3 regions of the Providencia zhijiangensis genome follow, and region 1 is predicted to be linked to each of the others. Evidence: predicted binding sites of a transcription regulator. Region 1 holds the regulator's gene; each other region holds the start of a gene.
What was found. Region 1 encodes LexA, which represses DNA repair genes until DNA is damaged. Its sites were predicted from a motif close to TNCTGTATGTACATACAGNA; they were not measured.
Positions count from the first base shown of each region.

Region 2: a site for LexA is predicted at 3,788-3,807, ahead of QS795_RS10375 (DinI-like family protein). Genes of this name have one in related genera too.
Region 3: a site for LexA is predicted at 2,559-2,578, ahead of sulA (SOS-induced cell division inhibitor SulA). Genes of this name have one in related genera too.

Region 1 is NZ_CP135990.1:396,045-411,319, forward strand. It holds gene QS795_RS01770 (hypothetical protein) at 232-477, shown strand; gene lysC (lysine-sensitive aspartokinase 3) at 544-1,911, opposite strand; gene pgi (glucose-6-phosphate isomerase) at 2,286-3,932, shown strand; gene ubiC (chorismate lyase) at 4,238-4,741, shown strand; gene ubiA (4-hydroxybenzoate octaprenyltransferase) at 4,816-5,670, shown strand; gene plsB (glycerol-3-phosphate 1-O-acyltransferase PlsB) at 5,749-8,253, opposite strand; gene QS795_RS01800 (diacylglycerol kinase) at 8,378-8,752, shown strand; gene lexA (transcriptional repressor LexA) at 8,890-9,507, shown strand; gene zur (zinc uptake transcriptional repressor Zur) at 9,678-10,193, opposite strand; gene QS795_RS01815 (fimbrial protein) at 11,159-11,737, shown strand; gene QS795_RS01820 (fimbria/pilus outer membrane usher protein) at 11,830-14,319, shown strand; gene QS795_RS01825 (fimbria/pilus periplasmic chaperone) at 14,354-15,091, shown strand; gene QS795_RS01830 (fimbrial protein) at 15,103-15,275, shown strand, end outside.
Region 2 is NZ_CP135990.1:2,252,959-2,258,659, reverse strand. It holds gene QS795_RS10395 (cysteine hydrolase family protein) at 177-752, opposite strand; gene QS795_RS10390 (sensor histidine kinase) at 878-2,245, opposite strand; gene QS795_RS10385 (response regulator) at 2,235-2,909, opposite strand; gene QS795_RS10380 (hypothetical protein) at 3,071-3,340, shown strand; gene QS795_RS10375 (DinI-like family protein) at 3,511-3,771, opposite strand; gene QS795_RS10370 (DUF1345 domain-containing protein) at 3,922-4,599, opposite strand; gene QS795_RS10365 (VasL domain-containing protein) at 4,713-5,701, opposite strand, start outside.
Region 3 is NZ_CP135990.1:1,286,620-1,296,101, forward strand. It holds gene matP (macrodomain Ter protein MatP) at 1-410, shown strand, start outside; gene ompA (porin OmpA) at 529-1,602, opposite strand; gene sulA (SOS-induced cell division inhibitor SulA) at 1,958-2,524, opposite strand; gene QS795_RS05730 (TfoX/Sxy family DNA transformation protein) at 2,776-3,378, shown strand; gene yccS (YccS family putative transporter) at 3,446-5,596, opposite strand; gene helD (DNA helicase IV) at 5,720-7,774, shown strand; gene QS795_RS05745 (methylglyoxal synthase) at 7,878-8,336, opposite strand; gene QS795_RS05750 (CoA-binding protein) at 8,467-8,880, shown strand; gene hspQ (heat shock protein HspQ) at 8,956-9,276, opposite strand.

The sequences.
Region 1 (15,275 bases):
TCTTAGGAATTACTTTAATTGCACTTTTTCTTATCTACTTTTGAATAGAAACTACGTATATCTACACCATAAAATTTATCAATCTTTGTGAATTAGGAAGCTATTTTTATTTAGCTAAATAATGAAGTATAGTTCTATTAACTGGTTCTTTGTTGAGTCTTTGTTGTAAATCTCTCCATTAGATTAGAACGAGTTTAGTTGTTTTTTGAGTATGAAAAAATGAGGTGTCAAATGAGCACTTATTGTTTTTTTATTAAATCCGACGAAGTTGTTGCGTTAGAGATGAAGGAAACCCAAAAAGCGTCAGAGTTGCTGAGTGCGGGTTATCAGAAGCAGTTTGAAGAGATAGAGGCGAATAGCAAAGAATTAGCGTTAGCGCGCTTTGCGGATATTCGCGGAGAAGAGCTAAAAAGCACCTATGCTTTTGCGGGTGAGTCGACGTTTAGTGGGCTGATTACTTCTTTCCTAAGTCGTTAAATTTATATTTATTAGCAAGTCAAACGGGCAATCAAAAGATTGCCCGTTATCGTTTCTGGCTCGCTATCACTCAAAAAGATTATTGTGCAGCGTGCGAACAATCTCTTCCGCGTCGTTACCCGGCACAAGCAGACAAATATTATGGCTGCTAGCACCGTAACTGATCATGCGAATATTAAAGGATTCCAGTGCGCCGAAAATCTGTTTTCCGAGCCCGTTCACTTGTGATAGTTGGTTGCCAATAATCGCCACTAGAGCAAGGTTTTCTTCCACTTCTACGCGGCACAGCGCGGATAATTCGGTCATTAAGGCATTAGTTAGTAAGCTACCATTAGTGCCTGTTGAGCCCGTTGTATCTAATGTCAGTGCGACACTCACTTCCGATGTGGTGATCAAATCCACGGAAATATTATGGCGCAGCAAGATAGTAAAAATCTCTGCTAGGAAACCACGCGCATGCAGCATTTTCAAACTGTGCAGCGTCAGTAACGTTTGTTTGCGGCGTAGTGCGAGCGCTCTAAATTGCGGTGGGTTTTCCGTTTGGTCACTGACAATTGTTCCGCCTGCTTCTGGCGCTTTACTAGAACCGACGAATACTGGGATCCCCGCACGTACTGCGGGTAATAACGTGGCTGGATGCAGAATTTTGGCGCCGAACGTCGCCATTTCAGCCGCTTCATCAAAGGCGATTTCATCGATTTTTTGGGCATTCGGCACCACGCGAGGGTCGGTAGTGTAAATACCAGGTACATCCGTCCAAATATCCACGCGGGATAGGTTCAATACTTCAGCCAGTAAGGCCGCGGTATAGTCACTTCCTCCGCGTCCTAGTGTGGTGGTGCGACCTTTGGCATCACGACCAATAAACCCTTGAGTGATAACAATTGACTCGGCTAAGCGTGGAAGTAACTGCTGCTGTGCGAGCACTTGTAGCTGTTCAAGATCCGGCTCAGCGCGCCCAAAGCTTTCATTGGTTCTCATCACTTTACGGACATCAAACCACTGTGAGGATGCTCCACGTTGACGCAACACTTCCACAAACAGTAATGTGGACATAATCTCGCCGTGACTGACCATTTCGTCCGTTAAGGCATCGGAAGTGGCCAGAGAGGCTGAATCGGCTAAATGGGCAATATTCTCAAGTAGACGGTCGATTTCTTCGCGGATCACGTTCGCAGTTTGCAGGTGTTCGATAATGTCATATTGAGTTTGTTTGACTCTTTGCAGTAGCTCGTTGCGTTTATCAGTGTCACAGCCTTCAGCGAGTTCAATGAGTAAGTTGGTGATCCCCGCACTTGCGGAAAGCACAACCACACGAACTTGATCATTTGCCAGTACGATGTCTGCACTTTTATTCATGGCGTCGAAGTTAGCGACGCTTGTGCCACCGAATTTTGCGATAACAAACTGATTACTGCCAGCTACTGTATTCATTTTCCAATCCCTTTAATTAAACCGCCTATCTTTAAATAATGCATTAACCCAAAATAATTCCTGCGGCGCTGGCCGAATGAGGCACTACATCAACAGCTTGAAATACGTTGGAGTAATAGATTTATCGACTTTGGCACGTATCGTCAATAATGAATCGAGGTAAATCAGTAATTCTAATGATGGGCAAATGATTATCGGTTTTCCCAATACCTTTTCTTTTTTAATCCTTTTGGGGATGAGATGACAGTTGGCGTTAGGTTTGGGAGAATAGACCTAACAACAGCAGATTATGAGAACGCAGAAAACCGATAAGCTTCGTGCCCTCGGCGAGTTACAATCTATTATTATTTGAAATTGTTTTGGAGGTGTTATCCATGAAAAGTATCAATCCAAGCCAGACGGCGGCATGGCGAGCGCTAGAGCAGCATTTTGCAGACATGAAAAATGTGCATATGCGTGACTTATTTGCACAAGATGAACAGCGCTTTACGAAGTTTTCAGCCACTTTTGATGACCAAATCTTAGTGGATTTCTCCAAAAACCGTATTACACAAGAGACATTGGACAAACTTTTGGCATTAGCCAAAGAAACGCAACTGGAAGATGCAATCAAAAGTCTGTTCAGTGGTGAGAAAATCAACCGCACTGAAGACCGTGCTGTGCTGCATACCGCATTACGTAACCGCGACAATACCCCAGTGCTGGTGGATGGCAAAGATGTGATGCCAGAAGTGAACGCAGTGCTGGAAAAAATGCAGCAGTTCAGCGCGCGTATTATTAGTGGCGAGTGGAAAGGGTACACAGGTAAAGCCATTACTGATGTGGTGAACATTGGGATTGGTGGCTCAGATCTGGGACCATTTATGGTAACTGAGGCGCTACGTCCTTATAAAAACCATTTAAATATGCACTTTGTTTCCAACGTTGATGGCACTCAAATTGCAGAAACATTGAAGGATCTCAATCCTGAAACTACGTTATTCCTGATAGCTTCGAAAACCTTCACAACGCAAGAAACCATGACTAATGCGCATTCAGCGCGTGAGTGGTTATTGACGTTTGCCAAAGATGAAAAACATATCGCGAAACATTTTGTAGCGCTCTCAACGAACAGCGAGCAAGTCGCAAAATTTGGTATTGATACCAATAACATGTTCGAATTCTGGGATTGGGTTGGCGGTCGTTACTCTCTGTGGTCAGCGATTGGTTTGTCTATTATTTTATCCATCGGTTATGAGAATTTCGTTCAATTACTGTGCGGTGCTCATGCAATGGATAAGCACTTCACGCAAACGCCTCTAGAAAGCAATATCCCCGTTTTATTAGCGCTGATCGGCATCTGGTACAACAACTTTTTTGGTTCAGAAACTGAAGCGATTCTTCCATACGACCAATACATGCATCGCTTTGCTGCCTATTTCCAACAAGGCAATATGGAATCAAACGGAAAATATATTGACCGTAATGGCAATGCAGTCACTTACCAAACAGGTCCAATTATTTGGGGTGAACCGGGAACTAACGGGCAACATGCGTTTTACCAGTTGATTCACCAAGGGACAAAAATGATCCCATGTGACTTTATTGCGCCGGCAGTGACACACAACCCGCTGGGGGATCACCACGCTAAATTGCTGTCTAACTTCTTCGCACAGACTGAAGCGCTAGCCTTCGGTAAAACCCGCGAAGTGGTGGATGCAGAATTTGCCGCGCAAGGTAAAACCGTTGAAGAGATGGAATATGTAGCACCTTACAAAGTGTTTGAAGGTAACCGCCCAACTAACTCTATTCTGCTTAAAGAGATCACGCCGTATTCATTAGGGGCGCTGATCGCTATGTATGAGCATAAAATCTTCACCCAAGGTGCAATTTTGAATATTTTCACCTTTGACCAATGGGGTGTAGAGTTAGGTAAGCAACTAGCGAGCCGTATTCTGCCTGAATTGGAAAATAGCCAAGCGGTGGCGAGCCATGATAGTTCCACCAACGGGCTGATTAATTGCTATAAAAACTGGCGTTAATGGCGTTTTTTTAAGCGACTAATAGCCTGTGATTGGCAGGCTATTAGTATCCTAATAAAATACGATTTTTAAGCTAACTCATTATAAATCAAATATTTTTCACAAAATTTTTACAATTTGTGTTGAATTAGCGACTTTTTATATAAATTGTTATCTATCTTTAACCTTGCACAATAACAACGTGCTATTCTATCGCCCAATAATTTAGATGAACGATGCTGGTTGTGGCTTTAACGCGCTAGACGTTAACACGCTGGAGTAGCAATCAGGGGATAACCATAATTACTATGGTGGAATTTGATTGAATGCCTGAAACGATTTTTACCTCTCACCCGATAAACTGGTTAGAAGAGGGCGACGAGAGTGTTCCTGAAAGTGTATTGGATTGGTTGCAAGAGCAGGGGTCGATGACCAAGCGGTTTGAGCAGCATAGTCAGAAAGTGACAGTAATACCTTATTTAGAACGCTATATCTCACTGGATATGCTCACCGCCGACGAACAAAAATGCTTACCAATTAGTGAGCGTTATTGGCTACGGGAAGTGATTATGTATGGGGATAATATCCCTTGGTTGATTGGCAGAACGCTGATCCCAGAAGAGACGCTCACCGATAATGACAAACAATTAGTGGATATTGGGCGAGTCCCATTAGGGCGCTACCTCTTTAGTCATGAAAACCTAACCCGAGATTATATTGAAATGGGATCCAGCGCTGACCGCTGGGTACGCCGCTCCTTACTAAGATTGTCCGAAAAACCATTATTATTAACCGAAATATTTTTACCTGAATCACCTGCATATAGATAACTATCTAACATAATTCAAATAACGTTTATGGGTAAAATAGAAGCATAAAGGAGCACGACAACGTGGAGGGAAGTATGGCGCTAAGTAAATGGCATGCATACAGCCGTTTAATGCGTATTGATAGACCTATTGGCTCACTGTTATTACTGTGGCCAACCTATTGGGCGCTGTGGATTGCCGCCCAAGGCACGCCAAGTTTGCATATTCTGATTGTCTTTACGGCAGGTGTATTTTTAATGCGTGCCGCAGGCTGTGTTATCAATGATTTTGCTGATCGTAATTTCGATGGGCACGTAGAAAGAACCAAACATCGACCACTGCCTAGCGGTGATGTCACGGAAAAAGAAGCAAAAATCCTATTTGCTGCGCTGGTGGGGCTCTCTTTCTTATTGGTATTGAGTTTGAATACCATGACTATTTGGTTATCGGTCGCAGGCTTAGCGCTAGCGTGGATCTACCCGTTTGTAAAACGCGTGAGCCATTTACCTCAAGTCGTATTGGGGGCTGCATTTGGCTGGTCAATCCCGATGGGATTCTCAGCCGTTAGTGAGTCCTTACCATTAGTTTGTTGGTTACTGTTTTTAGTGAATATCATCTGGTCAGTGATTTATGACACTCAGTATGCGATGGTTGACCGCAACGATGATTTAAAAATTGGCGTGAAATCGACGGCGATTTTGTTCGGTCAATATGACAAGCTGATTATTGGTTTGCTACAAATTGTCATGGTTGGCTTGCTGGTGGTGATTGGCTCATTAGCTAACTTAGGCATGGTTTATTATGGTTCATTAGTGCTAGCCGCTGCGCTGTTTGTTTATCAACAGCAATTGATGGTGAACCGAGAACGTGCGCCATGTTTCAAAGCGTTTATGAATAATAACTATGTCGGTTTTATTCTGTTTATCGGTATGGTGATTAGCTATTTTTAACCATTAAAACGGGATAAGAAAAAGGGTAATGCATCTGCATTACCCTTTTTTGTTGGTGCATATCATTGACTTGCGAGATTACTCTTGCGGAGCTTCTGAGTCTGCATCAGCACTTTCCGGCGTATTTTTCGGTGCCGGTTTTGGTGCAGAAAGTTCTTCAGTTTGGCTAACGCTCTCAATGGTTAGACGGATTTCCGGTGACATCAAGCGTGCAAGCACAGCGTACAAGTTCTTCGCATTCGTCGAGAAAATATCGTTCTCGTTATTATCGATGTAGCCTTCTTCTTTGAGTGTGTCGACCAGTGTTGAGAACACGGCTTTATCAAAGAATTCAGGGGCGTTAATACCGTGAAGAACGGACAGACGCTGTGCGAGCATACGACTCTCTTTTTCCAACGTATTGCGGCTGACTTCTGGGCTTGCATTGAGCAATGACAGCGTGATGGCGTAGCGTTGCAGTGTCTCACGAACACCTGCGGCCAGTAGCTGCAAAGGACGGATACGGCGAGGATTTAACACCACCATATTCTCATCTTTCACACAGATCAGTTGTTGGCTGTTCAGCTCATTAATCAATGTATCCACCGTTTCCGTGAGCGCGTTTGCGTCATAGCGCATAAACAGCTCAGCTTTCAGGAATGGATAAATCAGCGCAACTTGCTGGTGGATTGCGTCACGGCTAATTCGCTCATGGTGCAGCACAATGCTGGCGATAAGCGAAGGCAGAACCAGTAAGTGATGAATATTGTTACGGTAATAGGTCATTAAGACGGCATTTTCGCGTGGCAGAATAATAATATCCCCCATGCTGTCTTTTTCGACTTCAAACTTATTCATCTGCAAAGCGTGTTCAAGCAGCTCTTCAGCCGTTTTGTTCGGCGTGGTTGCATCGGCAGTGTAAGGCACATTGCGCAATAGCTGCAGATAGCACTCGATTTGTTCAAGCAGCTGTTCACGGGTGAGTGAGCGCTGACGTGAAGCCAACAGTGCCGTTGAACATAAGTTAATCGCGTTGGCGGCTGCCGCATTATTGATATTCACCATAATGTTATCGGCTAAGCTGCTGACGGTTGGGTTCAACCAGCTTGGTCGTTGTGGCTCAATCGGGTCGATAGATTCACGCCAATTTGGTACGCGGTTATTTAAGTATTGGGTCAGTGAAATTGGTTGCCCAAAGTTCACATAGCCTTGGCCTAAATTACGCAGTTTGCGCAGACCACGCACCATGGAGAAGAAGCCTTCTTTCTCTTTCTCAGCACCACGCAGCTCTTTTGCGTAAGTTCCCACTTCCATCACATGCTCGTAACCAATATAGATAGGGACGATGGTGATAGGGCGGGAGTCTCCGCGTAGCATCGCTTGTAAGGTCATCGACAAGGTACCGGTTTTCGGTTCCAGTAAGCGACCTGTACGCGAACGACCGCCTTCCACAAAGTATTCAATGGAATAGCCGCGAGCAAATAGCTCACTGAGGTATTCGCGGAATACAGTGGAATAGAGCTTATTACCTTTGAACGTACGGCGAATAAAGAATGCGCCTAAACGACGGAAAATCGGACCGGCTGGCCAAAAGTTCAGGTTAATACCCGCCGCAATGTGTGGTGGCACCAGACCTTGGTGATAAAGCACATAAGAAAGCAGCAGGTAGTCCATATGGCTACGGTGAGAGGGCACATACACAATTTCGTGGCCATCTTGCGCCAGCTGGCGAACGCGCTCAGCATGTTGAACGTTGATCCCTTGGTATAAGCGGTTCCATGTCCAGCCTAGTACGCGGTCAGTCAGTCGCACTGCTTCATAAGAGAAGTTGGCGGCAATCTCTTCCATCATCGCCACGGCATTTTGTTGGGCTTTTTGTAATGGGATTTTTTTACTGCGAGCTTCGTCTTCAACGGCTTTTTCAATGGCTTTAGAGGATAGCAGCTTATTAAACAGCTCATAGCGTGCTGGTAATCTAGGCCCTACAGCCGCCAAACGCTGACGAGAGTAATGAATACGTGCTACGCGAGCGAGTTTATTGGCAATGATGGTATCAGTGCCATGCTCTTGTGCCATCTGGCCAAGAGAAATGCTTGGAGAAAAACGCACAAAGCTATCGCGCCCTAACCACAGGACTGCAAAGAATTTTTGCACACCGTTTAAGAGTTTCAGCGGGGCAGGCTTATGCCCTTCGCGACCCGGCGCACGTCCAAACATGACGGATGCAGGTAGCATTTGAATATCAAGATTTGGGTTGTTTTTATGCAAATCCAGATACGCATGGAATATTTTTACTGACTCTTTACGTGGATCTGGGGAGTAGTAACGGAACACGCGCGGGCCATCATCAATAAACACATAGGCTGGGAGCTTGGTGCCATTGATGTCGTTATCCACGAGTGGATCAGGTAAACCAATCGCTAAGCATTGTTGGCGAAGCGTGAGCAGGTCGGACTTTGAGTGATATGGCAAGACATACAGCGTTGGCTTGTTTGGGTCAAGCTGCAACTCTGTTATCGGGTCCGTTGGGATTAGTTTACTTTTTACCAATAATTTCAGTGGTAAATTCAACGTGTTGTAATATATTTTACGCCATAGTGACATAAATGATTATAGCCTCTTGTTAGTAATGCTGCGCAATCATATCAGAAAGCAATGTTTAGATCTGTTATCGATAATTCACTTTGACTGCAAAAGTTGATTATTGTTTAGAAATTAAGGAAAAAATATGGCAAGTCAAACTAAGGGACTCACTCGGGTCATCAAAGCGGCTGGATACTCCCTTAAAGGTTTAAAAGCAGCATGGGTAAATGAAGCTGCATTTCGTCAAGAAGCGGTTGCTGCTATCATTGCGATAATTATAGCTTTTTACTTGGATATTAGCCAAATTGACAGAATTTTGTTGATTGGATCAGTGGTTTTAGTCGCTATTGTTGAGTTAATTAACAGTGCGATTGAGGCGGTTGTTGACCGTATTGGCAGTGAATACCATGAATTATCTGGACGAGCGAAAGATATCGGCTCCGCAGCCGTGTTCGTCACGATAGGATTGGCTCTGTTTATCTGGGGAACCGTTTTATGGGCGCGTTATTTTGCGGTTTAGTTGGCTAAAAACAGTAAAAGCGATAAAAAGCCAGAAATTCATCAACAAATGCAGATTTTGGCTAATTTAACAGTTCCCAATACCCATTTACCTGTATATACTCACAGTCTGACTGTATAAACAAACAGGGGAACGGGATGAAAGCACTGACAGCTCGACAACAGCAAGTTTACGATCTGGTGCGTGACCACATTTCGCAAACGGGCATGCCACCAACACGCGCTGAGATAGCAGCAAGTTTGGGTTTTCGTTCGCCTAATGCGGCAGAAGAACATTTAAAAGCCTTAGCTCGTAAAGGGGTAATTGAAATTGTTTCTGGAGCTTCCAGAGGCATTCGTCTGTTGTTAGAAGAAGAATCCGAAGATTTAGGGCTTCCTCTGATTGGACGTGTTGCTGCCGGCGAACCATTGCTTGCACAAGAGCATATTGAAAGCCATTATCAAGTCGACCCAGAGTTATTTAAACCACACGCGGACTTTTTATTACGTGTAAATGGTATGTCGATGAAAGATATCGGTATTATGGATGGTGATCTACTTGCGGTACATAAAACGCAGAATGTCCATAATGGGCAAATTGTTGTGGCGCGTATCGAAGATGAAGTCACGGTTAAACGCTTTAAGCAACAAGGTAATCGCGTTGAACTTATTGCTGAAAACGCTGATTTTGCACCAATCGTGGTTGATTTACGCGAACAGAATTTTACTATCGAAGGTCTGGCTGTTGGGGTTATCCGTAACAGTGATTGGCATTGATGATGAGTGATTGAGTCTGGCAGCAGACTCAATATCTCTTTTCCGAATAGTCTTTCTTTATATAGTTATTTTCACTTTTTACTTCTTTATATAGACCTTCTTTATATAGCCATTTTCATGTTGCTATATAGATCCCTTTCTTTTACTTCCTGTATATCTCTTCTTCTATATCACTTCTTTTTTGAACTGACTGTATTGTGATGGTCATGTTCACAGTGTTCATGATCTTGGCAATTGGAAACCTCAAAACATTTTTGGCATAAACCATGGTTTTCTACCACTGTATGCCTGAGATGAAAATGATTTTCTTCGGCTAGAGTACTAATCGCTTTTTCGATGGTTGTGCAGTCACTTTCAGTCACATTGCCACAATTATCACAAATTAACATCACTGAAATATGACTTGGATTATCGACATGGTGACAAACCACATAGCTGTTTGTGGATTCAATTTTATGAATAAACCCTTGTTCCATGAGGAACTCTAAACCACGGTAAACGGTAGGAGGTTTAGCCTGAGGCTCTATTTCACGCAGTAAATCTAGCAAATCATAAGCACTGATCGCACCGTGTTGTTGCGCAATTAACCGCAGAACAGTCTCTCTTTGTGGGGTCAAACGCACGCCTCGAGACTGACAAATACGTTCGGCCGTCGTAAGCAGCATGTCTTCACTGATTGTTTTCATCTTGTTTGGCCCCACCTGGATAGCTTCAAGTTTTTATTACTGTTTAGTTTACCATAACTTCCATTTCTGTTGTGTTTGAAATGATGGTGATGAAATAAACAGTTTTTTACTAAATTGAATACGCAATTTTAACTTTAATAAAGTCAACGTTAATAAAGAATGAATATCTTATTTAAAATGTGGCTTTTTTGATTTTAAATAAATCATTAATTGCTGCATTTTAGTTAATCATTGAGTGTTAATTTTAACCAAATAAAAACAATTATTGAAATTCATTGTTACTATTTGACGTTGATTTTAATTAAGACTTATCTTACCCCTTGTTTTTTATGTAGCGATTACCGGTGAAAAAAAGACAATCAATAGATTTTAAATCTAATAAATTTGCATCTTTACGGTTTATTAAGTTGTATATAAATATAAATACAGGTTTTTATATTTATAGATTTTTTGCAATATTTAGACATTTTTATAAATGCAAAATGAAGCCTTCATATAAATCTTTCTAAGTAATTCATCATTTCTTCAGGTTTAAGTACTCATTCAGTGAATGAAACTTGTTTATCTGCATTTTGTCGATATAAAAAACCAAGTCAACGCTTTATTTGGGTGGTTTTTGACAACATATGTCACGTATGTAGAATTGACATCAGAAAATATCACAAGGTAGTTATCAGGATTCATTTAGTGTTCTATATCAATTTTAATTAATTAATGAATGACTCAATAATTAATTTAGAAGTGAGAATGTTGGCTTAATGAGTTCTGTTTTTTAAATCACATAAATGAGATGGATCTCGTTTATATAAAAAAATCTCTAACCTGAATGAAATTCATCAAGTAGGAAAGCTAGAGGAATTTTCAAGGATGCACTGCTTAAGTAAATAGACTTGATTTTGCATCAGTGAAAACAGGAAAGAGAAAAAGAGAAATAGCAGTTCCTACTCATTTAAAGGAAAACTTTTATGAAACTGAATAAATTAGCATTAACTCTAGCTTTAGGTTTAGGTGTTGGCGTTTCTGGCGCTGCTTTAGCTGCTGATCCGGTAGAAAGCTCACAAGGTGAAATCCGTTTTACTGGTTTCATTAACGACGTTCCATGCTCAATCGATGCTGACAACCTGAAGCAATTAGTTGAATTCGGTGAAATCGCATTACACGAACTGACTTCTAACCAATTCCGTTCAGACAGCAAAGCGTTCGATATCGTTCTGAAAAACTGCTCTACTGAAACTTACAAAAACGCAAAAATCACATTTACTGGTTCTACAGTAAACGGTTTCCAAGGTTTCACTGGTGACTTACTGGGCTTAGGCGGTAAAGTTAAAAACGCTGGTATCGTAATCACTAACGGCGCTGACAAAATCGTTGAATTTGGTAAAGCATTCCCAGGTACTGGTGACGGCTACGCGTTAAATAATGGTGACGGTTCACAAACTACTCTGCACTTCGCAGCGTACGTTAAAGGTAACGAAGACCCAACTCAAAAAGCTACTACAGGTCGTTTTGACACTGTAGCTAACTTCAAAATTGTTTACCAATAATAGTCAGTTTCTATAGAGAATAATATGGCGTAGTCATACGCCATATTTCTTATATCGTCTTCACTGTATTTGTTTGTATAGGCGCATAGTTAATGAAAAGCATGAAGCTAAATCTAATTACAAAATTAATGCTTTTAATGTTAACGCCAATGGTTGCATTCTCTGAAGAGGCCGTTGATTTTAACACCGACTTCATTGATTCTGAAGGTAAAGAAAACGTCGACTTCAGTAAGTTCTCTCACGCCAACTATGTCCCTCCTGGGGATTACTCTTTAGCGATTGAAGTTAACCGCGCTAAAGTTTCTATGGAACAACCTATCACTTTTTTTAATCCTAATTACGACGACAAAGTTTCGTTGGCATGTATCACGCCTGAAATTTATGCATTATTGGGATTAAAAAAGGAGTGGAATAGCCAAGTCAAATGGCTAGATGATGGAAAATGTTTGGATATTCGCTCAGTTCCGGATATGACCATTCAAGGAGATTTGGCAAAGAACGTTGTACAGTTCAATATTCCTCAGGCCTACATGGAGTACTCAGACCCTGATTGGGACCCACCATCTCGTTGGGATGACGGGATCATGGGTGCATTTATTGACTATAACGCGACAGGACGCGTTGTTAATAAACAAACCGGCGATAAAGGAACGAAATCAGGTCTGACGGCCACAGGGACAATGGGGGCAAACTTCGGTGCATGGCGTTTGCGTGCCGATTGGCAAACTCAAAACGGTGAGCTGAATAAAGGCAGTAAATCATGGTCTTGGAACCAATTATACGCCTATAGAGCCATTCGTTCACTGAGTGCGCGTTTGACGATCGGGGAGCAATATTTAGCGTCAAACCTGTTTGACAGTATTCGTTATCTTGGTGCGAGTTTAGAAACTAACGAATCCATGTTGCCACCTCGCTTACAAGGCTATGCGCCTGAAATTGCGGGTGTTGCAAAAACGAATGCGACAGTCATGGTAAAACAAGATGGCCGTATTATTTATCAAACAGAAGTTAGCCCTGGTCCATTCCGTATTCAGGATGTGAACTCATTCGGTGGTGGTACGCTGGATGTGGTGATCCAGGAACAGGATGGCACAACAAGTAGCTATCGAGTGGAAACCTCTCGATTGGGTACGTTGACACGCCCTGGTCAGCTGATTTATCAATTTGTGATGGGTAAACCGACTAAAGATGACCATGATACTCAAGGCCCTGCATTTAGCATGGGATCGCTCTCTTGGGGGGCAACAAACAATATCACGGTTTATGGTGGTTTACAGGCATCCTCTGAATATCAAAACGTTGCATTTGGTTTAGGTCGTGACTTTGCACCATTTGGTGTGTTATCAGGAAACATCAACATTTCTCGCGCGCAAATGGGGCGACTGGATGACAATGAAACGTTAACCGGTAACTCTTATAACCTAACGTATTCTAAGCAGTTTGATGAAATTAACAGTCAGATTACGTTTGCGGGTTATCGATTCTCCGAACGAAATTATATGTCAATGAGCCAGTTTATTGACCGTCGCTATAAAGGCGATAAGGTCGATAGTGGTAAAGAACTTTATACCATTATCTTTGGTACGGCGTTCCCGGATTATAACGCCAATATGTATTTGAACTATTCGCACCAAACCTATTGGAATAGAGCATCAACCAACCAGTATAACTTTACGCTTTCAAACTATTTTGATATTGGCAAAGTAAAAAATATCAGCCTGAGTTTAACGGCGTATAAAACGAAATCACGTGACCGTGATGATGATGGCGTTTATTTAAACCTCATGATCCCATTAAATAAAAATGAGTCGAGCATAAGTTATTCCAGTTCCTTTTCTGGGGGGAATAACTCCAATAACGTTAACTATTATAGCCGAATTGATAATCGCTCTTCTTACTCTGTGTCTGCAGGTAACTGGGATAAAGATAAAGTCACGACCGCGGGTACATATAGTTACGATGGTGATAGAAGCCAGCTGAATTTGAGTGGTACCTATATTCAGGATAACCAAACCGCCGTTTCTATGCAGTTAAAAGGCGGTATGACGATGACACCTGAAGGTGGCGCGATACACCGTAATAACTCAGTTCGTGGCGGATCCAGAATATTAGTCGATACTAATGGTGTCGCAGATGTACCCATCTTAAATGGAGTCACACCAATAAAAACTAACCGTTATGGTAAAGCGGTGGTCACCAGTGTGATGGACTACAACCGTAACAACTTAAATATTGATCTGAAAAATGTGCCGGATAATGCAGAAGCGCTGCAATCCACACAGTATGCAACCCTGACAGAAGGTGCCATTGGTTACCGTAAATTCAATGTCATCACGGGTGAAAAATTAATGGGAATTATCAGCTTAGCTGATGGAAGCTACCCACCATTTGGGGCTTCAGTGAAAAATGTGAAAAAAATAGAAGTCGGAATTATTTCAGATAAAGGTTTTGTTTACTTAGCGGGTGTTAACCCATCAGAGTCGCTTGATGTGACATGGGGTGATGATACGTCATGCCATATTCAACTGCCTGAAAAATTAGATAGCAACATGGAACATGATGTTTTACTGCCATGTAAATAATTAAAAAAAATTTTTTAACGTCAACGGTGAAAATATGAATTTATTAACTAAACGTAATGCGGTCGCAATTTTAAGTGCCTCATTATTGGCTCAATCAGCTTATGCAGCCATTGCTATTGATAGAACTCGTGTAATTTACAACGAGGGCGATAAATCAGTGAGCGTAGGTTTAAGTAATGAACACAAAACCAGCCCTTATTTGGCGCAAGCATGGATAGAAAACGATAAAGATGAAAAAGTAAATTCACCTTTTATTGTGACGCCTCCGGTACATCGACTTGAGGCGGATTCAAAAAGCCAAATTAAAATTCAGTCTGTACCTGCTATCGCTAAATTACCGAAAGATCAGGAAAGCGTTTATTACCTAAACGTGCGAGAAATACCACCGCGTAGTGAGAAAGCCAACGTATTACAAATTGCGTTACAAACAAAAATTAAACTGTTCTATCGTCCCGCTGCGATTGCAACGAAAGATAGAATGGAAACTATTCCTCAAGAAAACGATATCAAACTGGTGAAACAGGGTGGTGGATATGTCGTTAAAAACCCAACCCCTTACTTCCTATCAGTTACTAAATTCAGCAAAGGTAAGACAGAAGTTGCCGATTTTGAACCTATTATGGTTCCACCACGTGGTGAAACTAGCTTAGGAAAAAATACAGGGGATATCGGGACATCACCAACCTTAGTATATCTCAACGATTTTGGCGGTACGATTGACTTGAAATTTAACTGCAGCGCGGTTGAGTGTTCTGTCGTACCTAGAAAATAAGGTCTACCGCTATGATGTCTATTAAAAATTTAGCCAAGGTATTATTGATATCATCGACTCTTTTTACGTCAGGTGCCTTTGGATTTTCAGGCTACCTGTATGTAGAAATTAAAGGTGTCGTCTTATCCAAGCCCTGCCAGATTAATAATGGACAAGCCATAGAAGTTGATTTTGGCAATGTCAT
Region 2 (5,701 bases), 1.9 Mb from region 1:
TTCTTTGATGCTTTTCATGTTCGCTCCGAATGTTAATGTGTGATCTTGATCACGTAGGAGCATTCTAGTTTTTTATTGATCAAAGTCAATAATCAACCAAAAGATATTTTAAATATTAAACTAATTTTTAATTTAAAAGTTGTAAATTATTGTTTACAACATACTCATCATGACGGTTATTTGCCTTGCATAAACGTCTTGCAGGATGAAATCGTGGCTAGACCTGCCAGCGCCTGCATACTTTGTTCGTGTAGTTCAATGGTTGCAGCGGCACACACATCTTCGAGGACATGGCAAAAATAACCTAAATCATGGGCTTGTCTCACGCTACTTTGGATTGCCATTACCGAACTGACGCCACCGAAATAGAGCTGAGTAATATCATTATCGTTGAGCCATTGGTGGAGTTTATTGCCTGCAAATGCAGAAACGCCTTTCTTAATGATCACTCTGTCTTGCATATGAACTTCCAAATCTTCCACCCAATGGCAGCCATAGCCGCTTAATTTTAATGCGCCTTTCTGTTTAGCTTGTGAAAAAAGTGGAGAGCCAGCGGGGATATCTTGATAATTATCGCTAAAGCCAACTTTAACCCAAATAACAGGAATACGCTGACTTCTTGCGTAATTAGCGGCTTGATTCGCCTTTTCAATAATATTACGGGAATTGACTTGGGAATAACTGCTATTGGATAAACCGTTTTTACCCACAATATCGTTAATAAGATCAATGATGATTAGCGCCTGTGACATTATTGCCCCTTTTTATGGCTAAGTAATTTAACGTAATAAGGGATTGTAATGCTTATTGCGCACTCGGGATGTTAACTGAATAACATTATTTTAATTAATGGTATTATTCTCAACTGCCGATTCAATCAAGGCAAATCAATAATAAATCCAATGCCTTTATTTTCTAATCCATCAGTGACTTTTAATGTCGCACCTATTTTTGATGCCAAGTTATGGGCAATAGATAATCCTAAACCGCTTCCTGTTTCTAATGTTCCAGGCACACGGTAAAAGCGAGAAAATAAATGCGCCCGGCTCTCTTCTGGAATACCGCGTCCATTATCTTGAATTGTAATGGTGGCTCCAAAAGGGGTGAGATCTGCCAATGTCACTTTTATTTTGGCTTTTTCTGGCGAATATTTAATCGCATTTTCGATTAAATTAGTGAACACATTACTCAGCGCCAGCTTATCAGTTTCAATATAGAAAGAATCTGGGCTGGATAATTCCACATCAATATGTTTATTGAGAGCATAAGGAATATGCGATGAAATGAGATTACTGATTAACATCGGTAAATCAATGTTCTCTTTACGAATGGCAAAATCTTCCGCTTCCAAACGTGCGAGATCAATTAATTGATGAGATAAAGAAGCGGCGCGCGTTAATGTCTCTTTCATATCATTAATAATTTCGGCTTTTTCTTTTGGATTATCGATATGCATTAACACATGTAATTGTGCTGTTACCGCTGCAATCGGAGTTCGCAATTCATGAGCCGCATCTGCCATAAAACGTTTTTCGCGTAAATTCGCGGCATCGACTCGTGCCATTAATTGGTTAATCGCGGAAATAATCGGGCGAGTTTCTTTATACATATCTTTGGTATCAATCGGCGTTAAATTTCCCGGTTGACGCGATGAAATAATTTTAGCGACTTGTTTAATTGGGCGAATACTAAAATAGGCGGTGATCAAAATAGCGATTAACATTATGCCCAAAATAAAGGCGAGAGGAATGGCAGTGCCTTCGGCTGGATTACCAATTAACTTTCGTCGCTCAAGATACGATTCTGCAATCACAACTTCGAGGGTATGGTCATCATCCCATGCAGAGGTAAAATGCCAATCTTTATGTTGGGCAGTTAGCATCTCGACTGATTTTAGTGATGGGTCCGAAATCTTTTCACTATTGCGATATAACACATGTCCGCGATTATCCCGCACAACCATATACGGTTTATAGCTAGTTTCAATGCCGTTTTCCATGGCATCGGTATACATTTTTTGCAGAATAACCGCGAGCTTATCAAAATATTCTGGGGTATCTGACACTGTACCTAATGTACGCGCAATCCCTTGTGTGACAATTTGCTGTTGTTGGTTAAATTCATCATCATCGACCAAATCAGGTAGATAAAAAAATTGTAACCAACCGACTAGCAGCAGCCATAAAAAGATGACTGCGCCAATCTGAATACCAAATGTGTAGACAAGAAAGGATTTAATCTTCACCAGATTGCGCTTCTTTTTTTAGTAAATAACCGATGCCACGGATAGTAATAATTCTGTCTTTACCAATTTTGCGGCGTAAATTATGAATGTGGACTTCAAGGGAGTTACTTTCCACATCATCCAAGCCAAATAAACGTTGCTCTAAATCCGTTTTTCGCACGACATTGTCGGCATTCTTAATTAACTCGTATAGCAACAGATATTCTTTGCCGGAGAGTAATAATAATTGGCCATCCAAGGTGACTTGATGGTTTAATGGATTTAATTGCAGATTATCCAATTGCCAAATTTCAGATGAAAACCCAGCCATACGTCGGCTAATAGCCTTTACGCGAGAAATCAACTCTGGCATCTCAAAGGGTTTTGTTAAGAAATCATCGGCACCAGAATCTAAACTCGCCACTAAATTATCCATTTTATTGCGGGCGGTAAGAATAATAATCGGTATTGATTCTCCAGCTTGGCGCCATGAAATTAATTCCTCTTGACCATCACCATCAGGTAATCCCAAGTCTAAAAGCATGACATCAAAATTGCGTGTCTGTAATTGCTGCTTAGCATCCGATAATAATCTGACCCAGCAAGGATTAAACCCAGCTAATTCTAGTCCACGGCATAACGCTTTGCCGAGCTGAAGATCGTCTTCTACCAATAAAATATTCATATTTATTACCTCTGTTGCGGAGTATAAGCAGACTCCGCTCACCCAGCAACCAGGATATTTACCCCCTTAAGCATCCCTTAAGGTTGGTTTAACCAAATATTAAGGTACTAAAATGCAAAAGCACTAATATACCCTCAACAACCATAACAAGAGCATTCATCATGAAACAAGCGTATATTGAAGTGCCTCTATTTATCGGGATTATTTTTATTGCCTTGCTATTTATCGGGATTATTTTTATTGCCTTGCTATTTATGGGGGAGAGTTTCAATAAGCCACAATTGGCGTTGAATCCGACGAAATTAAATGAAGTTCAGCGATGCACTGATGCGAAAACTTGCTTAGTAGAGGCTCGAATACTTGAAGTGAGTAAAACGAAACGTAATCCGATGAATGAGTTTAAATCGTATCTTCGTCAAAAACTTTATTAATACTTTTTCGTTAATGGCGGAATGGTAAATTGTGGTGCTATCGGTTTTTATACGTAGAAGCATATAAGTGATAGACAGAAACACATTGAAAGTGATTCAGATTAACTTCAAAGAATAATGAATTAAGAAATGGAAGATGGATATTACCCTTCCATTTCTCTGCTAATCATCTAGTCATCGGTATTTGCTTCAGGTAGCCAGCCGTCATCCATCCAAATTTCTTCTAAGATCTCTTCAATGCGTAATTTGTCATCCGCAATCTTCGTTCCTGAAATATTAATCGCCTGCTGAGAGCTAAAGCCTACTCGAGTAACCATATCAGGGTACTGTGACTGTAGTTTGCGTAAAATCTCAGACTCTAAAGCTTGTAAAACCAAGCCACTTGGTTTTTGTGGTGAATTCTTATCAAATAACACTTCGATGCGTAACATAATAGCCTCTACTAAAGACTGTATTAATATACAGTATTTTTAGATCTATATGGGGATATTGTCAATATCCCGCATTGAATATTTTTTTATTGTGATAGCAGGCTAACTCTTTTTATTTTGGCAAATTATTCCGATAAGGGTATTTACCCTTTAAAAGAAGCTGGCAGAAATATTAATACACAACCCTAAAATTGCCATATTAAAGACAAATGAAATAACAGATTGGAGTAATACCGCACGTCGCATAGGGGTTGAGGCAACTTCCACATCGGCCGTTTGTGAGGCGACGGCAATGGTGAATGAAAAATACATAAAATCCGAATAGCTCGGTTGGGTGATTTTATCGGGGAAAATTAGCCACGGTTTTTCATTTTCACTATTACCGTAATAGAGATGGGCATAGTGCATGGTAAAGCCGGTGGGTAAGAGCAGCCAAGAGGATATCAATGTCGAGGCAGTTAAAATATAAGAGTAAATTTTATCGGCTTTCGGAATATCACTGTGTCCACCCAAGGCAAAGAATAAGGCTAATAAACTGACGCAGCAGCCTGACATCAAGAAAAATATTACCATGCTCGCGCTTTCATCTTCAATTTTCGTCAGCTTACGAATGTCTTTCACATTGTGGCTAATAATTCTCTGGAACAGAAACAGCAAATAGCACCACGCAAATGCGTTCCAACTGATAATTAAGTTAATAATTAGACTTTGAGTTTGAAATAAAGCGAAGAAAGTGATGAAAGCAACAATAAGCGAGACCAAAAAGCGTGGTCGAGAATGAAATGCATGACGTAGCTGGTGGGTGATGCGAGCAGCACAGCGAAGCATGGGGTATTCCTTGAAAAATAATTATCATGTTAATTTAAAACGAGTATATCACTGAAAAAAAATGGAGCACGAATAAGGTGCTCCATACAGGTATTGCTTAGGAATAAATAGGTTTATTTTTCGCTTTGTTTTATCAACGCATAGCGATTCAGTAGCTGTTTAAAATGGTTATCAATCCGTTGGTATTCAGACTCAGGAACGGAGCCTTGGGTTTGAAGTTGCTCAAGGCGACGCAATTCTTCTTCTAACGGAACGCTTTGATTAAAATGCTGGCGGGCATTGAAAATAATGGTTTTTAATTCAGACCCCGTGATATAGCTGCGAGGTTTACCATCGAGACTGTCTAAGCGCGTACTGAGATTATTTAACTCGGCCATCCCTTCAGACCATTGTTGTAATTTATCGTTAGATAACGCATTAATTTGCATATTTTGCTGCCATTTATCATTAAATGCGCTGACTTCTTGACGTTCACCGTATTGTTTCGTGAGGTAACTCACCATGCTTAATCCATACTGCTGAGACCAAATTGGGGAGACGGACTCTAATTCCACGAGGTAGTTATCGATTATCTTGAGTTTTTCAGGAGAAAAACTATTGGGTTGAGCGGCATTAGGTTGTAATTGTTGCTCAAGAATTGAGGCGATATTCGGCGTAAAGTCAGGGAGTTGTGGGAGAGCTTGCGCTAAAACGTGGTTATTGATTTGCGGGTGTAACATATACAAAGTTCCTGCACTCAGCGCGCCTGTGAGCACAATACCGAAAGCCAGACCCACACAAATGCCTTTGCGGTAAGAAGGCTTGGTCGGTGTCGGTGCGCTGATAGTGGCATTGGCCTTGATGGAAATTGGCGTTGCGGCGGTACGGGCATGAAATGATGATGGTGCAGTTTTTGGCAATTGGAGCGGCGTTGGTGGAATAAAGCCACTATCAGGAACATCGGTATTTTCGAGCTGCTTGGCTTGAGTGGTGAGCAAGTTTTGCAGTCGCTCCAGCTGAGTGAGGTGTTTGAGCTCTAATGTTTGCAGCAACTGACCGATTTGGCCGAGGGTCGCTTCAGTTTGATACAGTGCTGGCAGGTCTGCATAAACAGGCGCATGGG
Region 3 (9,482 bases), 890 kb from region 1:
TAGTCAATAAAGCGAGAAGCGGGGAGCCTATTACCCGATATATAGAAAGAAGTGCGGAGCAAGAGGCAATTGAGCAGCTGTTAAAGCTGGAAAATACGCCAGTGGATGTATTGAAGTGGATTGCAGATCATATGTCCCCTCAATTGGATAACCGTATGAAACAGAGTATTCGTGCGCGTCGAAAACGACACTTTAATGCTGAGCATCCACATACTCGGAAAAAGTCGATCGATTTAAATTATTCGGTTTGGCAGCGACTATCTAATTTGGCAGTAAAACGGAATAAAACTTTATCAGAGACAATTATTCAGCTAATTGAAGATGCGGAACATAAAGATAAGTATGAGAGCCAAATGAGCTTATTGAAGCATGATCTTCAAGCGATCTTAGGTAAGTCGGAGAAAGAGTAACGATCTTTAGTTGACCAAATAGAAGATTGTGACGACCTTTCTTTCTGAGGATGAAAAAAAAGCCCCAATAAATTGGGGCTTTTTATGTTCAGTTCGAAATTCAAACTAGGGCTATAAATTAAGCGCCTGGTTGAGTTACAACTTCAGTTGTACCTTGGATTTCGATTTCAACGCGACGGTCTGGCGCTAAACACTCGATCAGAGCTGCACGGCCTTTAACTGCGTCACATTTGTTACCAGTTACTGGATCTTCTTTACCACGACCTTCAGCAGCGATTGCGCTTGCTGGAACGCCTTTAGATACTAAATAGTCTACTACTGACTGAGCACGTTTTTGTGACAGTGGCAGGTTGTAGTTTTGTGAACCGATACGGTCTGTGAAACCAACTACCAGCACGCGACCTTGAGTTGGGTCGATGTTGCTCAGTTCGTTGTACAGTTCGTTCAGTGCTTGCTGACCTTCTGGTTTCAGAGTTGCTTTGTTGAAGTTAAACAGAACGTCTGAACGCAGAGTGAAGCGTTTGTTTTCAACAACTGGAGCTGCTGGCTCAGCAACTACTGCTGGAGCAACAACTGGAGCTGCTTCTTGACCGAAACGGTATGCTAGACCAACGCTCAGCATGCCGTTGTCTGGGCTAACACCGATGTTGTCTTTGTCACCCATGCGGCTAACCCACTGGTAGTCTAAACGAGTAGCTAATTCTGGAGTGATAGCATACTCAAGACCCAGTGCGTAAACTGGAGAAACGCCAGTGTCAGTTTCTTTACCAACGCCGTTAACTTTAGCTTCTGTACGGTAAACCATACCACCCAGACGAGTATAAACGTCTAAGTCATCCATGATTGGATAGCTCAGTTTGGTAGTCAGAGAAACGCCCATTGAAGAAACGCTACCTGCGTTGTCACCTTTGTACTTCATTTTACCAAACCAGTCATAGCCCATTTCGAAGCCCATGTACTGGTTGTATTGGTAACCTGCGTACAGACCCGCACCTAATTGGTCACGAGTTTTTTTGCCAGTACCAACTGAAGTTTCATCTCCAGCAGCATCTTCAAAAGTAAATTTAGCGTGCTCGTAGTGAGACCAACCTAATTTACCACCAGTGTACCAAGTGTTATCTTTTGGAGCTGCTTGTGCAACAGTTGCAAATGCTGCCACTGCCACTGCTACCGCGATAGCTGTCTTTTTCATTTTTACGCCTCGTTATCATCCAATATTGGCTTGGCTTCGTGAGCCTTATTATTTGCCATTGGTTCAATTTAATTGCTAGGTTCAGCTGACATTATCCACAAAAATTTACGAAAAGTAAAAAAATAATGTCATAAGCTTAACAGGCTAAAGTCTACAACGAACTCCAAAAGATACAAGTATGGTAAGCAATAAAGGTTAAAAAAAGTCTTTTTTTGCCGTTGAAATCAGAGAGATAAATATATTACTCATTTTGTTGTTAATAAATGTATCTAATTGATTTTAAAGTATTTAAGTGTTTTTTATTTATAATTATCTTTATGAATGTAAAATTTCGTAAGAAAAATCTTATTGTTGTTTAGTGAATGTTATTGGAGTGAATCTTTAAAAGGTTTCGATGTCTAATATCCGCTGAGCTTGTATTATATGTTTTTTCTGGCCTCATAATGAATCCCATCGAATGACCTGCTTCTGCTGCATTTTGTAAAAGAACAAAATCTTGCTCGTTTATTTCTGGCAACCATCCTAATACGACACTGTAATTACCACTTCTTAATGCTTTTTCCATGGCATCAATGGTCGTAATTGAATTAACTTGATTAAGTTGCATGATTTTATTAACGGGTAAACCGGCTTGTTCTAACCAGTGTTTACTCAGTTTTTTATCTGGGCTCAACCATAATAGCCAACGTGATTGAATACCGAATTGGCGCAACATGGGTAGCAAGATGTAATCCATAATTGGATGTTGCTCGTTATAAACTAACTCGCTCACCATACCTTGCTGCATTAAGCCATTTGCAAAACTCATTGTTGAGTTTGCATCGCTTAAATTGCCATGTGTAAGACGGTCATGCGTGAAGCTATCATTAGTAAAATGATTAAGAGAATGTTCCGCTGCGTTGTTCCAAGAATAGATACTCATAATTCACCTCGCTACAATATTACATGGAGACAAGTGCTGTATGAACATACAGTAACTGTATATTTATACAATATCAAGGCTATTTTTACAAAGCGCTTCGCAACTTTGTGGTTTTTATGCGAGTTATACTTGGCATTTTTAACTGAAACTTTAAAATCAATTAAGCATAATTATATGTAAAAACAGTTGTTTTTTTATTGCTTGAGCTTCAAGGACGATTGTATTTTTTTTATTCATAAGGAGATGGAAAAGTGTCATTACAAAATGAAAGAAGTTCCCTTTTACAGCAAATTTTGGGTCAGTTTGGTGCACTGAAAAAGAAAAACCACTTTGGTGGATATTGCTTGTGTATTGATAATGCACTTGTGGGATTGGTACTGGATGGGCAATTTTATGTTCGTGGATGCCTATTTTCTCGTAGTTATTTTGAATCAGTTGGGTTTGAGCGGTTGGTATACAGTAAAAGAGGCATCCCGTTAGAGATGCGCTACTACCAACTTCCGGAAGAGGCTTGGTGTGACCCATTAATATTGAGTCACATCATTGAATTAGCGTACCGTTCAGCCATGGAAGAAACTCAACAAAGAGAGTCGGCGGCGGTACGCATCAAGGACTTGCCAAATATGAATATGGCAATGGAGAGGGCGCTTGGGAAGATTGGAATTTTCCATGCAGAAGATCTCATTATGATAGGTGCTAAAGCGTGCTTCTTGAAACTAAAACAGCATGGGAAGCTGATACCAAGTGTAAAACAGTTGATTGGATTGGCTGCGGCTATCGAGGGTTGCCATAGTGAAGTATTACCTTCTCGAACTCGGCAGGAGCTCATTAACTGGTTTAACAGTATGAATTAATTTTTTATTCTTTCAAATCAGCGGGCATGGCCATTTATAGGTTTTAATGCCCGCTCATCAGTTTATTTTATGACAAGCTAATTTGTTTAATCATTGATTTTATTTCAGGAATTAATTCAATCAGCAATTTAGTCTGTTCCATGATCAGTACGGTTTTCTCATCGTCATCGCTGGAGGCATGGTCAATGCGGTTCAGTAGGCTCACCCTTAGGCGCTCTGATTTTTCGTCAATCATTGCGGGATCTAAAGATGTGATTTGAATAGACGATTCGATATAGCAGATTGCATCATTTAATAAGGCAAGATTAGCTTCGTTTTGCATCTGCTCTCTATGGGCGCCGAGGGCTGAAATATAGCTCAGTAATGTATGGTTTAAACACAGTAAGCGGAACGCTTGTTCCTGCGTGATTTGGTATGACTTAGGATCCGATGCCATATTTGAAACAATTGAAGCGAATTCTGCGTCATTATTGTGGGCGTCACGTCTCGCAACACGGTACTCCAAGCTATTATCTTTACCTTGATAATATTGCTGTAAAATAGCATCCAAATAACGGCAGTTGCTATCCATCGTTTTCTGTACCACTTGCGGTAATTGTCGAAACTTCCAGTCAGGCCAAATAAAACTGACCGCCAGTAATGCGATAAAACAGCCAATGAGAGTGTCGATAATTCGAGGTAGTGCAACTTCGAAGCCTTCGCCGAGTAAATTGAAGCAAAATAGCACCAGCAATGTAATAAACAGCGTTGCTTGGGCATATTGGCTGCTACGGAACATGAAGAACAGGAGCCCGGTGATCACGATCAGCGTGAGTTGTCCCTCAATGGATGGCACGATATTGAGTAAAGGTAAGCCGATGGCGATCCCTAACAAAGTGCCTGTAATACGCAATGCTAGGCGGCGCTTAGTCGCATTATAGTTGGGTTGGCAAACAAATAAGCTCGTGAGTAATATCCAATAACCGCGTTCCAAATCAAACAGTTGAATAATCAAATACCCAGTACAAAGCAAGGCTGACATTCTCACTGCATGGCGAAACAGCGAGGATTTTGGGGTTAAATGATGTTTGAATCGAGCAAATACATCGCGAATACCAGAGACGGATTCATCAGATAACTGTTCAATTTGCTTATTATTCTGCTGCCAAGAGGCTTGACCGAGGCTCAAGCCTTTGAGTTGCACATCAATCCCTTTGAGATTTTTTAGCAAGTTTCGTAATGCTTTGATTTCATGTAATTCAGGAGATTGTTGCTGGAGTAGCTGCAAGGAGTTTTCAATATACGTAAATGTGCGCTCAAAGCGCGGATTATGTTGATATTGTTTGCGCCATAAGACGGATTGAGCGACCTGCTGGCAGGCTCTGGCCTGCATGGTTAATAAGCGTTGAAAGCGAAATAAAATATCACAATGGCGCAAACGGCGGCTAAGCTGTTGATATTGAATATGTGATGAACTAGCTCGTTCATGAATGTCTTGAGCGACAAAGTAATATTGTAATGTATTACGTGTGCCTCGCTGGCCTCTATCGCCTTTCAATCGGCTGAGTAGCGATATTTTTGCCTGATTCATCGTACTGACTAACGTACTGTTTACTAAGGCTAAATCATAGACTGACTGCTGATAGTCATCTTCGAGGTCAGGGTCAAATAAGTTTGCCTTTGCATCAAGATAAGCTGAAAGCTGCTGATAACATTGCGTAATGGCATCTTGTAGTGGGCGAACAGGGAAAAGGATATGCCCGATGAGAGTGAGAATGTTGTACCAAATGGCACCAGTTAATAAGAGCGCAGGTTGGATGTACCAAGTATCAAAAATAGGTACGCCAAGCATGGTGTATATTGCAATTAGCAGAGCACCGAAAGCGATAGTGGCATAGCGTTGCCCTAATGCGCCAAGTAAGATAAAACCGCAGGTTGAGAATGCTAACCCAAAAAAGAATAAAACAGGGTAAGGAAAAAGTAATTCAATAGAGACTGAGGCAATTAAAAAACAGAATAAAGTGATAATTAAATTTTTTATTCTGCCAGTCAATCTATCATCTAAGTCAGTGAGTGCGGCAGCGACAACGCCTAGAGTTAAAGGGATCGTGACTTTAGGCTCTAAGCCTAAAAGCCATGGAACCAAGGTTGTGCCTGTCAGCGCAATTAAGATTCGGATATAATATAAAATATGGCTGTTATAGAGCACACGACGATAACTGGTTAGCAGCGTTAGCACAAAGTACCTCAGTGGTAAGACAAATCCTTATCTATATAGAATAACGTGTTTACGTAGAATAAAAAACTATTAGCAATTATGCTTTGATTATTTTCACGAATGATTCACACAGGTGCAGAACGTATGGAACTGAAATCGACACAGATTGGACAGCGCCTGGCTCAGCATCCCTATAATCGGGTTCGCTTACTTAATGCAGGCATCGAAGTTAGTGGTGAAAACCATCAATACCTTATTCCCTTCAATGAGCTAGTAGATATTCGCTGTAAGCGTGGGATCGTCTGGGGAGAATTGGAATTTGAAATTTTAGATGAACAAGTCGTTCGTTTGCACGGTACAGAGTGGAAACAAACTCAGCGTTTCTACCATTTTTTGAATGAAAAATGGCAGCAATGGAGCGTTGAAATGAGCGAGGTCAGTGCTCAAGTATTGACGTCTTTAACTCAGTCGATTTTACAACAAACTCAGCAAGATGCGTGGTTAAGTTTACGTAGCTTGCAATCGATAAAAGAAAGGATCACTCAGCAGTTTTCATCACTTCCTTTACCCCTCGTTCGAATGCCTTTATTTGAAAACTGTGCCGCACATTACCAATTTTGCAGGCAGTGGCTAACGAATAGCGAACAATGTCGCAAACAAAATAACCAAAATTGGTGCCAGTCAGTTTTAACGCGCTATGATGATTTTTTCCAACATATTGAATCCTCTCCATTAAATTATTCTCAATCATTATCCGTCATTAATGGTGAAGATAATGTTTTAGTTTTAGCGGGAGCGGGTAGCGGAAAAACATCGGTGCTGGTTGCAAGGGCAGGATGGCTTCTATTAAGAGAGCTGGCTAAACCTGAGCAAATCTTATTATTGGCGTTTGGACGTAAAGCTGCGGAAGAGATGAATGAGCGGATTCAATCTCGTTTACAACAAAAAGAGATCGAGGCGAAGACATTTCACGCACTTGCATTGCAGATTATCCGCGAAGGTAGCAATAAGTCACCAATAATTAGTGCGCTAGAATCGGATACCGAAAAGCGCCAATCTCTCTTGTTGAATGAATGGCGAGAGCAGTGCTCCAGTAAAAAAGCCCAAGCGAAAGGTTGGCGAGAGTGGCTGTCAGAAGAATTGCAATGGGATATTCCTGACGGTGAATTTTGGAATGATGAAAAAATTAGTCGCAAACTAGTCGTTCGACTAGAGCGCTGGTTGAGTTTGATCCGCTCTCATGGCGGTAGCCAAAAAGAGATGATTGACAATACACGGGAAGAAATTCGTGCACTATTCCAAAAACGAATTCGTTTAATGGCTCCGCTATTGAAAGCTTGGAAGAGTGCTCTCAAAGATGAAGGCGCGATTGATTTCTCCGGCCTCATCCATCAAGCGGTCAACATTATTGAAAAAGGGCGCTTTATTAGCCCGTGGAAACATATTTTAGTTGATGAATTCCAAGATATTTCACCACTGAGAGCCAAATTATTACATGCATTACGCCAACAAAATAAGCAAACCTGTTTATTTGCAGTCGGTGATGATTGGCAGGCAATTTATCGCTTTAGTGGCGCTGAATTGGATTTGACTACGTCATTTAAAACGCATTTTGGTGAAGGGGATTTATGCGCATTAGATACAACATACCGGTTTAATGAGCGCATCGGTGATATTGCGAATCGCTTTGTATTACAGAACCCAAGTCAGTTAGATAAGCCATTAAATAGCCTGATAAAAGGTAATAAAAAATCTGTCGTTTTATTGTATGAAGATGCGCTAGAGCGTTTGCTGGATAAAATGAGCGGTTATGTTTTAGATGATGAAAATATCTTAATTTTGGCTCGTTACCACTATTTAAAGCCGGAAATTCTAAAGAAAGCGGAAACACGCTGGCCAAAATTGAAAATTCAATTTATGACCATGCATGCATCGAAGGGCCAACAGGCGGATCATGTCATTATTTGTGGTTTAAATGGTGGCAAAGAGGGATTCCCAGCGCCTGCTCGGGAGTCGATTATTGAAGACGCTTTATTGCCACAACCTGAACATTTTGAACATGCGGAAGAACGACGACTATTTTATGTGGCGTTGACGAGAGCGAAGCAGCAAGCATGGTTATTGTATAACCCTGATAATCCGTCTGAATTTGTTGAAGAGCTAAAGCAAATGGGTGTACCTAGGCAGAAAAAGCCTTAAAACTCGCGTATTAAAATTCAATTCATTAAAAATGAAAACTGCGCCATTGAGTATATCGATGGCGCAGTTTTTTATTCATTTACGGCTATTTTTCGGCGTACTATTAATTAGTGCGTTTATTTAAATAGCTTTGATAATCAGGGATCACAATATCAATTTCCCCATCAAAGAAAGGGGAGGTAATCAGAAAATCAGCGGTGGCAGGGTTGGTGGCCACAGGGATATTCCAAACAGTGGCTAATCGCAGAAGCGCCTTGACATCAGGATCGTGAGGAACGGCATTTAACGGATCCCAAAAGAAAATGAGTAGGTCGATTTTCTGCTCTGCAATCATGGCGCCAATTTGTTGGTCACCACCCATTGGGCCGCTCAACATACCGGTAACAGGTAAACCAGTTTCTTTATTAACCAAGCTCCCAGTGGTACCTGTTGCAAACAGTTTGTGTGAGCTTAATTTCGTTTTATTTTTGGTTACCCAACCGAGTAAGGATGATTTACAGTGGTCATGGGCAACTAAAGCAATATTTTTTGAAGCTGCGATTTTTCGGGTGGTAGATTCCATGAGGTTCCCTTAAACAAGATTGGCATCACAAATAGATAGCTGTCACGCATCTTAAAAATTGAGTGAACAAAGATGTACAACATATATCATAATGCATATGAATAGTTTACTGATTTTGGGAGATATTTTGATGAGAGATCAAGAAATTGCTGAAATTCTAACGAGCGTTAAGACAATTGCATTAGTTGGCGCGAGTGACCGTACAGACCGCCCAAGCTATGAAGTCATGGAATACCTCTTACACCAAGGGTATCAGGTTATTCCGGTGAGCCCGAAGCTCGCGGGACAATCATTATTAGGGCAGCGAGTTTATGCCCAACTGAGTGAAATCCCTAACCCTGTTGATATGGTTGATGTTTTTAGAAATGCTGATGCTGCAGTCGGTGTTGCTCATGAGGCCGTCGCTATTAAAGCTAAAGTCTTATGGCTGCAAAAAGGGGTTATTAGTGAAGAGGCGCAAAGAATTGCTGTGAATGCGGGGTTACAGTGCGTGATGGATAAATGCCCTAAACAAGAAATTCCAGCGTTAGGTTTGGAAAAATAAGTATCGCGTGTTCATCGACGGTCATGTAAAAAAATAAAGCAGCTGGTGGGCTGCTTTACTGGATTGCGTTCATGATCAGTTACGTAGACGCGGAGCTTGTAGTTGGGATCTTATCGATTCTGCTAACTCATCCATAGACGGTTGTTCTGGATGGTCATCAGTCATCTCATAAGTAATCTGTGCTTCTGCTAAATAAGTATGAACCGCTTCCCCATTATCATCTTCCATGACGACATGATACCAAGGCAGATCGCGTAATGTACTGTTGGATGCAATGTCATCATCATGTGGTTGGTCGAGCGAGTATTCAGGGTCAACATCAACAACTACCCCAAGGTAGCCGAGAAGTTTGTGTCTGACTTGTTGCCCGATTCCATATTTACTGGTGATCATCATAGCGACCTCCTTAAAAGCCTTGCTTGTGCTGTAAACTACATGTGGGCAGTGCTGTGCGTTTTCAAGCCAATGTGTGGACAATTACTCATAACGCAATACACTGTCTTTAAGTAATAACGAAAAGCAGTGCCTCAATAATCAGATTATCTGCTGAATGAATAAAAAACAACTGCGCCAGAGGGTTTTAATTGATTAAGTAATGACAT